Regions from separate parts of the Amycolatopsis lurida genome, predicted to be linked through region 2. Evidence: riboswitches for the same ligand, from Rfam matches in the RefSeq annotation. Region 2 holds a riboswitch; each other region holds the start of a gene.
The links. Region 2 has a riboswitch for S-adenosylmethionine ahead of BLW75_RS30185 (methionine ABC transporter ATP-binding protein). Riboswitches for the same ligand answer to the same signal wherever they lie in the genome.
Positions count from the first base shown of each region.

Region 1: linked by a shared signal. The riboswitch ahead of thrC (threonine synthase) and the one ahead of BLW75_RS30185 (methionine ABC transporter ATP-binding protein) in region 2 are both predicted to bind S-adenosylmethionine.
Region 3: linked by a shared signal. The riboswitch ahead of BLW75_RS38455 (aminotransferase class V-fold PLP-dependent enzyme) and the one ahead of BLW75_RS30185 (methionine ABC transporter ATP-binding protein) in region 2 are both predicted to bind S-adenosylmethionine.

Region 1 covers NZ_FNTA01000004.1:1,860,895-1,864,159, reverse strand. Annotated here, with positions in the region: gene BLW75_RS13900 (ComEC/Rec2 family competence protein) at 1-211, shown strand, start outside; gene thrC (threonine synthase) at 229-1,494, opposite strand; SAM riboswitch class I at 1,507-1,639, opposite strand; gene holA (DNA polymerase III subunit delta) at 1,775-2,758, shown strand; gene rpsT (30S ribosomal protein S20) at 2,810-3,070, opposite strand.
Region 2 covers NZ_FNTA01000004.1:5,222,036-5,225,300, forward strand. Annotated here, with positions in the region: gene BLW75_RS30175 (GNAT family N-acetyltransferase) at 1-69, opposite strand, end outside; gene rsmA (16S rRNA (adenine(1518)-N(6)/adenine(1519)-N(6))-dimethyltransferase RsmA) at 110-946, shown strand; SAM riboswitch class I at 1,168-1,258, shown strand; gene BLW75_RS30185 (methionine ABC transporter ATP-binding protein) at 1,471-2,481, shown strand; gene BLW75_RS30190 (4-(cytidine 5'-diphospho)-2-C-methyl-D-erythritol kinase) at 2,602-3,265, shown strand, end outside.
Region 3 covers NZ_FNTA01000004.1:7,052,340-7,055,604, forward strand. Annotated here, with positions in the region: gene BLW75_RS38445 (potassium/proton antiporter) at 1-804, shown strand, start outside; gene BLW75_RS38450 (M23 family metallopeptidase) at 936-1,619, shown strand; SAM riboswitch class IV at 1,748-1,862, shown strand; gene BLW75_RS38455 (aminotransferase class V-fold PLP-dependent enzyme) at 1,895-3,250, shown strand.

The sequences.
Region 1 (3,265 bases), 3.4 Mb from region 2:
TCTCAACGCCGTCGCGCCGCGCGCGGCATTGGTGAGCGTCGGCGCCGGAAACACCTACGGCCATCCGAACAAGTCCACTTTGGACAATCTGGTGGCCGTCGGCGCGTCGGTCGCGAGGACGGACACGGACGGCGACACCGCCGTCCTCGCTGACGCGCGAGGCCTCGCCCTGGTACGCCGGGGTGAGCCCCGCGGCCCGCCTCGTTCCTGAGGCGGGCCGCCGGGAACTCAGATGCCCAGAGCCTCGCGGACCGCGTCGGCCGAGGCGCTGACGGTGGCCTTGGGGCCGATCTTGTCCTCGACGGCGTCGAGGGTCTTGAGGCCGTCACCGGTGATCAGCAGGACGATCTCCTCGTCCGGGTTGAGCTTGCCGGTCTCGATGAGCTTCTTGGCCGTCGCGACGGTGACACCACCGGCGGTCTCGGTGAAGATCCCCTCGGTACGGGCGAGCAGCCGGATGCCTTCGACGACCTCTTCGTCGGTGACGTCTTCGATCGCGCCACCGGTGCGGTTGACGACGTCGAGGACGTAGGGGCCGTCGGCCGGGTTCCCGATCGCCAGCGACCGGGCGATCGTGTCCGGCTTGACCGGCTGGACGACGTCGTGCCCCGCGCGGAAGGCCGCCGAGACGGGGGAGCAGCCGGTGGCCTGCGCGCCGAACACCTTGTACGGCGTCTCGTCGACGAGGCCGAGTTGCCCGAACTCACGGAAACCCTTGTCCACCTTGGTGAGCTGTGAGCCGGAGGCGATCGGCACCACGATCTGGGAGGGAAGCCGCCAGCCGAGCTGCTCGGCGACCTCGAAGGCCAGCGTCTTGGAGCCTTCCGAGTAGTAGGGCCGGACGTTCACGTTGACGAACGCCCAGCTCTCCTGCTCGGCGGCGAGCTGGGTGGCGAGCCGGTTCACGTCGTCGTAGTTGCCGTCGACCGCGATCAGGTCACCGTCGTACACGGCGGTGGTCAGGATCTTGGCGCGTTCCAGGGTCTTCGGGATCAGCACGACCGACCGCCAGCCCGCACGGGCCGCCGCGGCGGCGACGGCGTTGGCCAGGTTGCCGGTCGAGGGACAGGCGAGCACGTCGAACCCGAACTCGCGTGCGGCGGCCAAAGCGACGGCGACCACGCGGTCCTTGAACGAATGAGTGGGGTTGCCGGTGTCGTCCTTGACCCAGACCTTCTTGACGCCCAAGGCTTTGGCGAGCCTGTCGGCCTGGATGAGCCGGGTGGCGCCGGGTTCGGTGTTGGGGATCTCTTCGACGTTCGAGGGAACGGGAAGGAGTTTCTTGTAGCGCCAGATGTTCTTCGGTCCGGCTTCGATGTCCTCGCGGCGCACGCGGCCGAAGTCGTAGGCGACTTCGAGCGGCGAGAAGTCCTCGGCGGAAACGAATTCGGGGGCGAGCGGCTGCCGGTGTCCCTCTTCCTTCGACACCAGTTCGACGGCCGGTCCGAGATCCGGGGTCTTGGTGGTGGAGGTCGTGCCGAGGGTTGCGGTCATCGCGAGGTTCCTTCCTCATCTGCCCCGCCATGGCGGGCCGGAATTGGCACCGTGTTCGTCAGCTATCCCGCGATCGCGGAATGACAGGCTGACGCCGGTTGCCGGGGCTTCATCGGGCCGTTCCCTCTGCCCCTCTGGATGAGCGGTATTCGATTGTCGGCACGCGTGTGCTCGCGTCGCCTCGCCAACACCGTACGACATGAGGCTCAGGTGGGGCCACCGTGCCCGCTACACATCACCGGACAAAGCACACGAGAGGAGGAGTGGCAGGATCGTCACCGTGACGACGCAAGGTTCCGCCCCATCGCCGCTGGTCCTGGTTCTCGGTGAGGAAGAGCTGCTGATCGAACGGGCGGTCCGCAGCGCCTCGGACGCGGCCAAGGCGGCCGATCCGACGGCGGATCTCACCCGGATCCGGGTGTCGGACCTCACAGTCCCGGCGCTCGCGGAAATGGTCAGCCCCTCGCTGTTCGCCGAGGGCAGGGTGATCGTCCTCGAATCCGCGCACGACATCTCGCAGGAGCTCGCGGACGGGGTGATGGCCTACGTCAAGGCGCCCGCCGACGGCATCGTGCTCGTCGTCGTGCACAGCGGGGGTGGCCGGAGCAAGGCCGCGAAGGGGCTCCCCGCCGCCTTGAAGAAGGCCGGTGCGGAGGTTGTCGAATGCCCGAAGCTGACCAAAGCCGCTGAGCGGGAATCCTTTGTCCGCAACGAGGTCCGCCGCGTCGGCGGGAAGATCGACGGTGCGGCCGTGCTCGCGCTGATCGACGCGGTCGGCTCGGACCTGCGTGAACTGTCGTCGGCCGCGACCCAGCTGGTCGCGGACGCCGGCGGAACGGTCGACGAGCAGGCGGTCCGGCGCTACCACCGGGGCCGCGCCGACGTGAACGGGTTCGCCGTCGCGGAGAAGGCCGTCGCCGGTGACAAGGCCGCCGCGCTGGAGTCGTTGCGCTGGGCGATGCAGCTTGGCGTACCGCACGTGCTGGTCGCGGACGCCCTCGCCGACGCCGTCCGGACGATCGCGCGGGTGTCCGGTGCCGGTCGCGGGAACCCGAACCAGATGGCGGGTGAGCTGGGGATGCCGCCGTGGAAGGTGCGCAAGGCGCAAGGGCAGGCCCGCGGCTGGGGCCAGGACGGGCTCGCCACCGCGATGCGGGTGGTCGCCCGGCTCAACGCCGAGGTCAAGGGAGTCGCGGCCAACCCGGAGTACGCGCTGGAGCGCGCCGTCCTGGAGGTCGTAGACGCCCACGGCACGAGCCGCTGAAACGGCGAAGGGCCCCGGCGACTCGCGTCGCCGGGGCCCTTCGCAAGCCGATCAGAGAGAGTTCGCGCGCTTCGCCAGCGCGGACTTCTTGTTGGCGGCCTGGTTGGCGTGGAGAACGCCCTTGGTCACGGCCTTGTCCAGCTTCTTGGCCGCGTCCTTCTGCAGTTCCAGGGCCTTGGCCTTGTCACCGGCGTCGGCGGCCTCACGGAACTTGCGGATCGCGGTCTTCACCGAGGACCGGATCGCCTGGTTGCGCTGACGCGCCTTCTCGTTGGTGGTGATGCGCTTGATCTGCGACTTGATGTTGGCCACGGGGGCGCTCCTCTTGAATCTCTCGGTGGTTTCACCGCCGCGCTGTGACCGGCCCTGCTGCTCGTGAGAGCGCGCGGGTTTCCTCCATGACGGAATGCCACACGACGGTGAAAGGCAAGCTTAACAGCCGTCCAGGGATGGCTCGCGGCCACCTGGGGACGGGTGCTTGAGGTACGGTGCGGAGCGTAGTGCCTA
Region 2 (3,265 bases):
CGGCCCGAGGTCGGACGGGCGCCAATCGCGCAGCCGGACTTTGTCTCCATCGAGTACGACGTCGTCCACCGGCCAATCGTGGCTTACCGGACATGGTTACGATCGTCGGGTGACTGAACTGCTCGGTCCTGCGGAAATCAGGGCGCTGGCGGCCGAGCTGGACGTACGTCCGACCAAGAAGCTCGGCCAGAACTTCGTGCACGATCCCAATACGGTGCGCCGCATCGTCGACCTCTCGAAGATCGGCGAAGGGGACGTCGTCCTGGAGGTCGGGCCGGGCCTCGGCTCGCTGACACTCGGACTGCTCGCGACCGGCGCCGAGGTCGTCGCGGTCGAAATCGATCCTGTGCTGGCGGAACGGCTGCCGAGCACCGTGGCCGAGCGAGGCGGGGCCGAAAGGCTGACGGTCGTCGGCGCGGACGCGTTGCGGATCACCGCGAACGACCTGCCGGCACGGCCGACGGCGCTCGTCGCGAACCTGCCGTATAACGTCGCCGTTCCCGTCGTGCTCCACCTGCTGGCCGAATTGCCGTCGCTGACCAGCGGCCTCGTAATGGTCCAGACCGAGGTCGCGGACAGGATGGCGGCGGGTCCGGGAAGCCGGACTTACGGCGTACCCAGCGTCAAGCTCGCCTGGTACGGAAAGACGCGCAAGGTCGCCGCGGTGCCCAGGGCGGTGTTCTGGCCGGTTCCGAACGTCGACTCCGCCTTGGTCGCGTTCGAACGGGGCGACGTGGTGTCGTCCGTGGAGCGGGAGCGGCTGTTCGCGGTCGTCGACGCCGCCTTCTCGCAACGGCGGAAGACCTTGCGGGCAGCGTTGGCGTCGTGGGCCGGTTCCGCCGAACGCGCGGGGGAACTACTCGAAAAGGCGGGTATCGACCCCAAAACCCGCGGGGAGCAGCTGGACGTCCACCAGTTCGCCCGGATCGCCGCGGCTGCCGGCTGACCACCCTGGCGCAGGTGACCGGGGCCGCGCGACTGCGTGGTTCCTCCCCTCGATTTGGCGCGGGCGAACCTTGTCTTAGCAGGCAGCGCGCCTGCCGGAGGTCGGATACGCCTGTCCGCGTCCCATAATATGGGCGGCCCATCCTGTATAATGGACGCGACCAGACGTGTGATCTGCGCCTACGCGCTTGCTTTCATCCAGTGGGATCGGTTTTACTCAGTAAGCCATCCCGAGCGACTGAGAGACCTGGCTCGCCGAAGTCGCAGCAACCACCCTCCACAGGGCAGGTGCTACAGCCAGGACCGATGGAGGCTGTGCCTAATGAACAGGGTCACCCACCCGCTCCTGCTGACCAGGCGACGTGTCGTCGATGAAGGTCGCCGCACGGTAAGTGCGTGTCGACGCTCCACCGTTACTGCCTGAGTTCATTCCCTTATCTCTGAATCCGTCCGTTTCCCGGACGGTTACTCGGTGACGGTTGGCGCGCTCGCAAGAAGCAGCGCCCCATGTGCATGGAGCCTTTCGTGATCACTGTTGAAAACCTGTCCAAATCCTTTCCCCTCAACGGAAATCCCGTCGTCGCACTGCGCGATGTGAGCGTGGACATCCAAGCAGGCTCGCTGTTCGGAGTCGTCGGTCCGGCGGGCTCCGGCAAATCGACCCTTGCTCGGTGCATCGGTCTTCAGGAGCGTCCCGACCGCGGTGTCGTCCGCCTCGACGGACTCAACACCGGAACCCTCGACGGACGCCGTCTCCGCGAAATCCGGCGCCAGGTCGGCGTGGTGAGCACCAAGCCGGAATTGCTCGCCGAACGCACCATCGCCGGCAACATTGCTTCGCCGCTCGAGCAGCTCGGCCTCGACGGGCCGCAGCGCCGCAACCGGGTCGGCAACCTGCTCGACCTGGTCGGGCTCACCCCCCGTGCGGGGCAGCGGCCGGGCGACCTGTCCGAGGGGCAGCTGCGCCGGGTGGCCATCGCCAAGGCACTGGCCGCCGGGCCGTCCGTGCTCCTGGCCGACGACCCGACCGCGGGCGTGCAGCCCGAGGAGTCCGGCGCGGTCCTGACCGTGCTCGACCGGGCGCGCGCCGAACTCGGTGTCACCGTGCTGCTCACCACACCCGACGCCGGCGTGGTCCGCCGTGTCTGCGACGACGTCGCGGTTCTGGAGGCCGGCGCGATCATCGAACGCGGAACCGTGCTCGACCTGGTCTCCGACCCCAACAGCCGGACCGCGCAGGCGCTGCTTCCCGCCATCGAAACCGGGCGGGCACAGGCCTCGAAGTACGACCGTGCGGTGGACGTAGTGCTCGTCGGCTTCGCCTCGGTCGGTGCGCTGCTGCCGGAGGCCGCCGGTCGCTTCGACGTCGAGCTCGCCACCATCGGGGGCGGTCTGACCCGGATCGGCGACACCCCGGTCGGCCGGTTCCGCCTCGGGGTGCGCGGTGAGCGCGCGGACGCCGCGCTCGCCTGGATCGCCGAACGTGGCGGCCACGTGACCCACCCGGTCCGCGGCCCGCAGGGCGTCGCCGCCTGATTTCTCCGCGAACGGGCCGTCCAGGACGAATTGCGTCCAAGGCGGCCCGTTCGCGTCTGCCCCTTCCATTCTCTTTCTCCTGATGGCAGCGCAAGTGGAGCGGCCACGTAGGCTTGACGCGTGCTCGCCGTCGTACCGCCCCCAGTGACCGTCAGGGTCCCCGCCAAGGTCAACCTGCACCTGTCGGTCGGAGATGTACGCCCGGACGGCTACCACGAGCTGGTGACCGTGTTCCAGGCGCTTTCCCTGACCGACGAGGTGACCGTCGCGGTCACCGAGGACCCCGGCGTCGAGGTCTACGGTGAAGGTGAAGGTTCCGTACCGACAGGAGCCAACAACCTGGCCTGGAAGGCAGCGCAGGCGTTGGCGGCCCACATCGGCAAGGCGGACGGCGAGTCCAAGGTCAGAGTCGTGTTGCGCAAAGGCATCCCGGTCGCGGGCGGGATGGCCGGTGGCAGTGCCGACGCGGCCGCGACCCTGGTGGGGCTCGCGTCGCTGTGGAAGCTCGACATCTCCCGGGACGAACTGGCGGGTATCGCCGCGAAACTCGGGAGCGATGTTCCTTTCGCGCTCTACGGCGGGACGGCGTTGGGCACCGGCCGAGGCGAGCAGCTGGTGCCTGTCCTGTCGAGGCACACCTTCCACTGGGTCCTGGCCTTCGACCAGCGTGGGCTTTCGACTCCGCGGGTGTTCGGCGAGCTGGACAAGTTGCGTGAAGAAGGCAGCCCACCGCGGATCGGCTCGCACACTCCGGTGGTGGAGGCGCTGGCATCCGGCGACCCGC
Region 3 (3,265 bases), 1.8 Mb from region 2:
GTGGCGTATTCGAGCGGGCAGCTCGCCCACGCGTCGGGCCTGCTCGCCACCTACGTCGCGGCCCTGGTGCTGGGGAACTCGAAGCTGCCGCACCGCTCGGACACGCTGTCCTTCGCCGAAGGGCTCGGCTGGCTCGCGCAGATCGGCCTGTTCGTGTTGCTCGGCCTGTTCGCCTCGCCGAGCAGGATCTTCGAAAGCCTGGTCCAGGGCCTGGTCGCGGGCGCGGTCGTGCTGCTGCTCGCCCGCCCGCTGTCGGTACTGCTGTCGGCGCTGCCATTCAAGATCCCCTGGCGAGAACAGGTGTTCCTGTCCTGGGCCGGGCTGCGCGGGGCGGTCCCGATCGTGCTCGCGTTGATCCCGCTGTCGTCCGGCGTGCCGGGCGCGCAGGAGCTGGTCGACGCGGTGTTCGTGCTGGTCATCGTGTTGACGCTGCTCCAAGGGGCCACGCTGACCCCGCTCGCGAGAATCCTCGGGCTGGCCCAGCACGCCGAGGCGCACGAGATCGACGTCGACTCCGCGCCGCTCGACGAGATGGGCGCGGAACTCCTGCAGGTCCGGATCCACAAGGGATCGAAGATGCACGGCGTGTACCTGGCCGAGCTGCGCCTGCCGGTGGGGGCGACGATCAGCCTCCTCGTCCGCGACGGCTCCGGCTTCACGCCGAACAAGAACACCCGGCTTCAGGAGCACGACCAGTTACTCGTCGTGACCACCGCCGAAGCCCGTGACGCGGCCGAACGACGCCTGCGGGCCGTTGACCGCGCGGGCCGTCTCGCCAGGTGGAAGGGCGAATCCGGCCAGTAGGTCACGAACCGCCACCAGCTGTTCGTCGGTTGATCTCAGAAACTTCTTCCCATTTGTACTCCTTTTGGATTACTTTCCCCGCAATCGACTCCATCGAATGGGTGAGTGTCACGGGGTAAGGAGTACGCAAGGTGACGAAGCTTCCTGCGCGGTTCGCTGGTCTGGGGGTCACTGCCGCACTCGTCGGGGTGGTTCTCTCTGCTCCCGCCGCCTCCGCGGCCGGCGCCTTTCCCGCGTTCGGGCTGCCCTTCGAGCCGGGCCAGTCGGTCTACTCGGCGGGGATCCACTCGGACAACGGCACCTCCGGCGTGAAGAACGCCATCGACTTCAGCCCCGGGGACAAGACCGTTCGCGCCCCGCTGGCGGGCACGGTCCGGATCCAGCACTGTTCCGGCGGCGACTGGGTGACCGTCGACCACGACGGCGGCTGGCGGACCGGGTACTACCACCTGGAGGGCATCGCGGTCACCGACGGCCAGAAGGTCGCCCCGGGCGACGCTCTCGGCCGGACCGGCAACGCGCTGCCCTGTGGTGGCCGCAGCACCGGCGCCCACGTGCACTTCACCCTGTGGACCCTGCCCGCGGCCGCCGCGCAGGGCGGCGACTCGCGCGACTTCGGGGTCGGCGCGGGCAACTGGAACGGCCTGTCCTACGACGAGGTCTCGACCAAGGTCGCCGAGGCCTACGGCGAAGCCGTCGACGGCAAGACCTTCGGCGGCTGGCAGTTCACCGCGGGCACCGATCAGTACTCCGGCACCGCGACCGAGGTCTCCTCCCGCGCGACCGTCCCGCTGCCCGGCCGATTCCGGGTCTGACCTGCCGTTGCCCGGCGCGGCGCGGCGCCGGGCAGCGGTTCTTCCCGCTTGCGGAGCACGTGAGCGGCGTCTCAAGATGCGGACAAGGGCTGGCTCGATCGGCCGCCCATCCGCTAACTTCGTCCGTAGGTCACGAGTGTCAGCGTCAAGCCCCGGCTAGCTGACCGGCAACCCTCCTTCCGCGGTGGGGTGCCCCGGGTGAGGACCTGGCTCGTCGCGTGGTGCGACGGGCAAGCGCGGGATCCTCGGTGGGTCCCCTGGCCCGGAGGATGACGATGACTCTCGCTCTCGAACGCACCAGCACCCCCGCTGAAGACGTTGCCCCGCACCGGATCCCGGCGGTCGCGTGCGCCGATCTCCGGGTTCCGCTGGTCACCGGCGGCGACATCGGATACGCCAACCTCGATCACGCGGCGAGCGCTCCCTGCCTGGACAAGGTGCGTGCCGCGGTCGACGAATTCCTGCCCTGGTACGCCAGTGTGCACCGCGGCGCCGGCTTCGCTTCGCAGGTCTCGACCAAGCTTTACGAGCGTACGCGCGGAATCCTGCGTGACTTCGTCGACGCGCGGTCGACCGACACCGTCGTGTTCACCCGCAACACCACCGATTCCTTCAACCTTCTCGCGCGCAGCCTGCCGAAACACACCTCGGTCGTCGTGTTCGACACCGAGCACCACGCCGCGCTGCTGCCGTGGAAGGGACCGAACGTCCGCCGGATCGAAACCCCTCGGACCCGCCTCGCCGCGGTGTCCGCTGTGGACGAAGCGCTCGCGGACTGCCCGCAGGGCCCGCGGCTCGTCGTGCTCACCGGCGCGTCCAACGTGACCGGGGAACTGTTGCCCGTCAAGGAGATCGCGGCCATCGCGCGGCGGCACGGCGCCCGGATCGCGCTCGACGCGGCGCAGCTCGCACCGCACCGGAAGATCTCGGTGCGCGAACTGGACGTCGATTACGTCGCGCTCTCGGGGCACAAGCTGTACGCGCCTTTCGGGGCCGGCGCGCTGATCGGCCGAGCCGACTGGCTGCGTGCGGCTCAGCCGTACCTCGCCGGTGGCGGCGCGACGAAGCTCGTCAACCGTGACTCCGAAAACCTCGGCGTGGTCTGGAATTCCGGCCCCGAGCGGCACGAAGCCGGTTCGCCCAACACCGTCGGCGTCTACGCGCTCGGCGTCGCCTGCGAAACCCTGGCCGCGAACTGGGACGGGATCGTCGCCCACGAGGAGGAACTGCTGGCGCGCCTGCGCCGCGGTCTCGCCGCCATCCCCGGATTCGGCGAACTGCGGCTGTTCGACGCGCCGGTCGATCGGGTCGGCACGCTCAGCTTCGTCGTCGACGGCTTCGACCCGGGCTGGCTCGCCGCCGTGCTGTCCGCGGAATACGGCATCGGCGTGCGAGACGGCGCGTTCTGCGCACACGTGGCGACCAAACGGCTGATCGCCGTGGCCGGTTCGACGGGGCAGCAGGCCGTGCGGGTCAGCCTCGGCCTCGGCAGCACCACCGAGCACGTGGACCGGATCGTCCTGGCGCTGCGCCAGATCGTCGCCCGCGGTGCCCGCTGGCAGTACGAGAAGCCCGAAGGCCGCTGGGTGCCGGAGAACGATCCGCGGGAGCTTCCCCCGTTCTGCGCCTGACCCACTACCCTCACC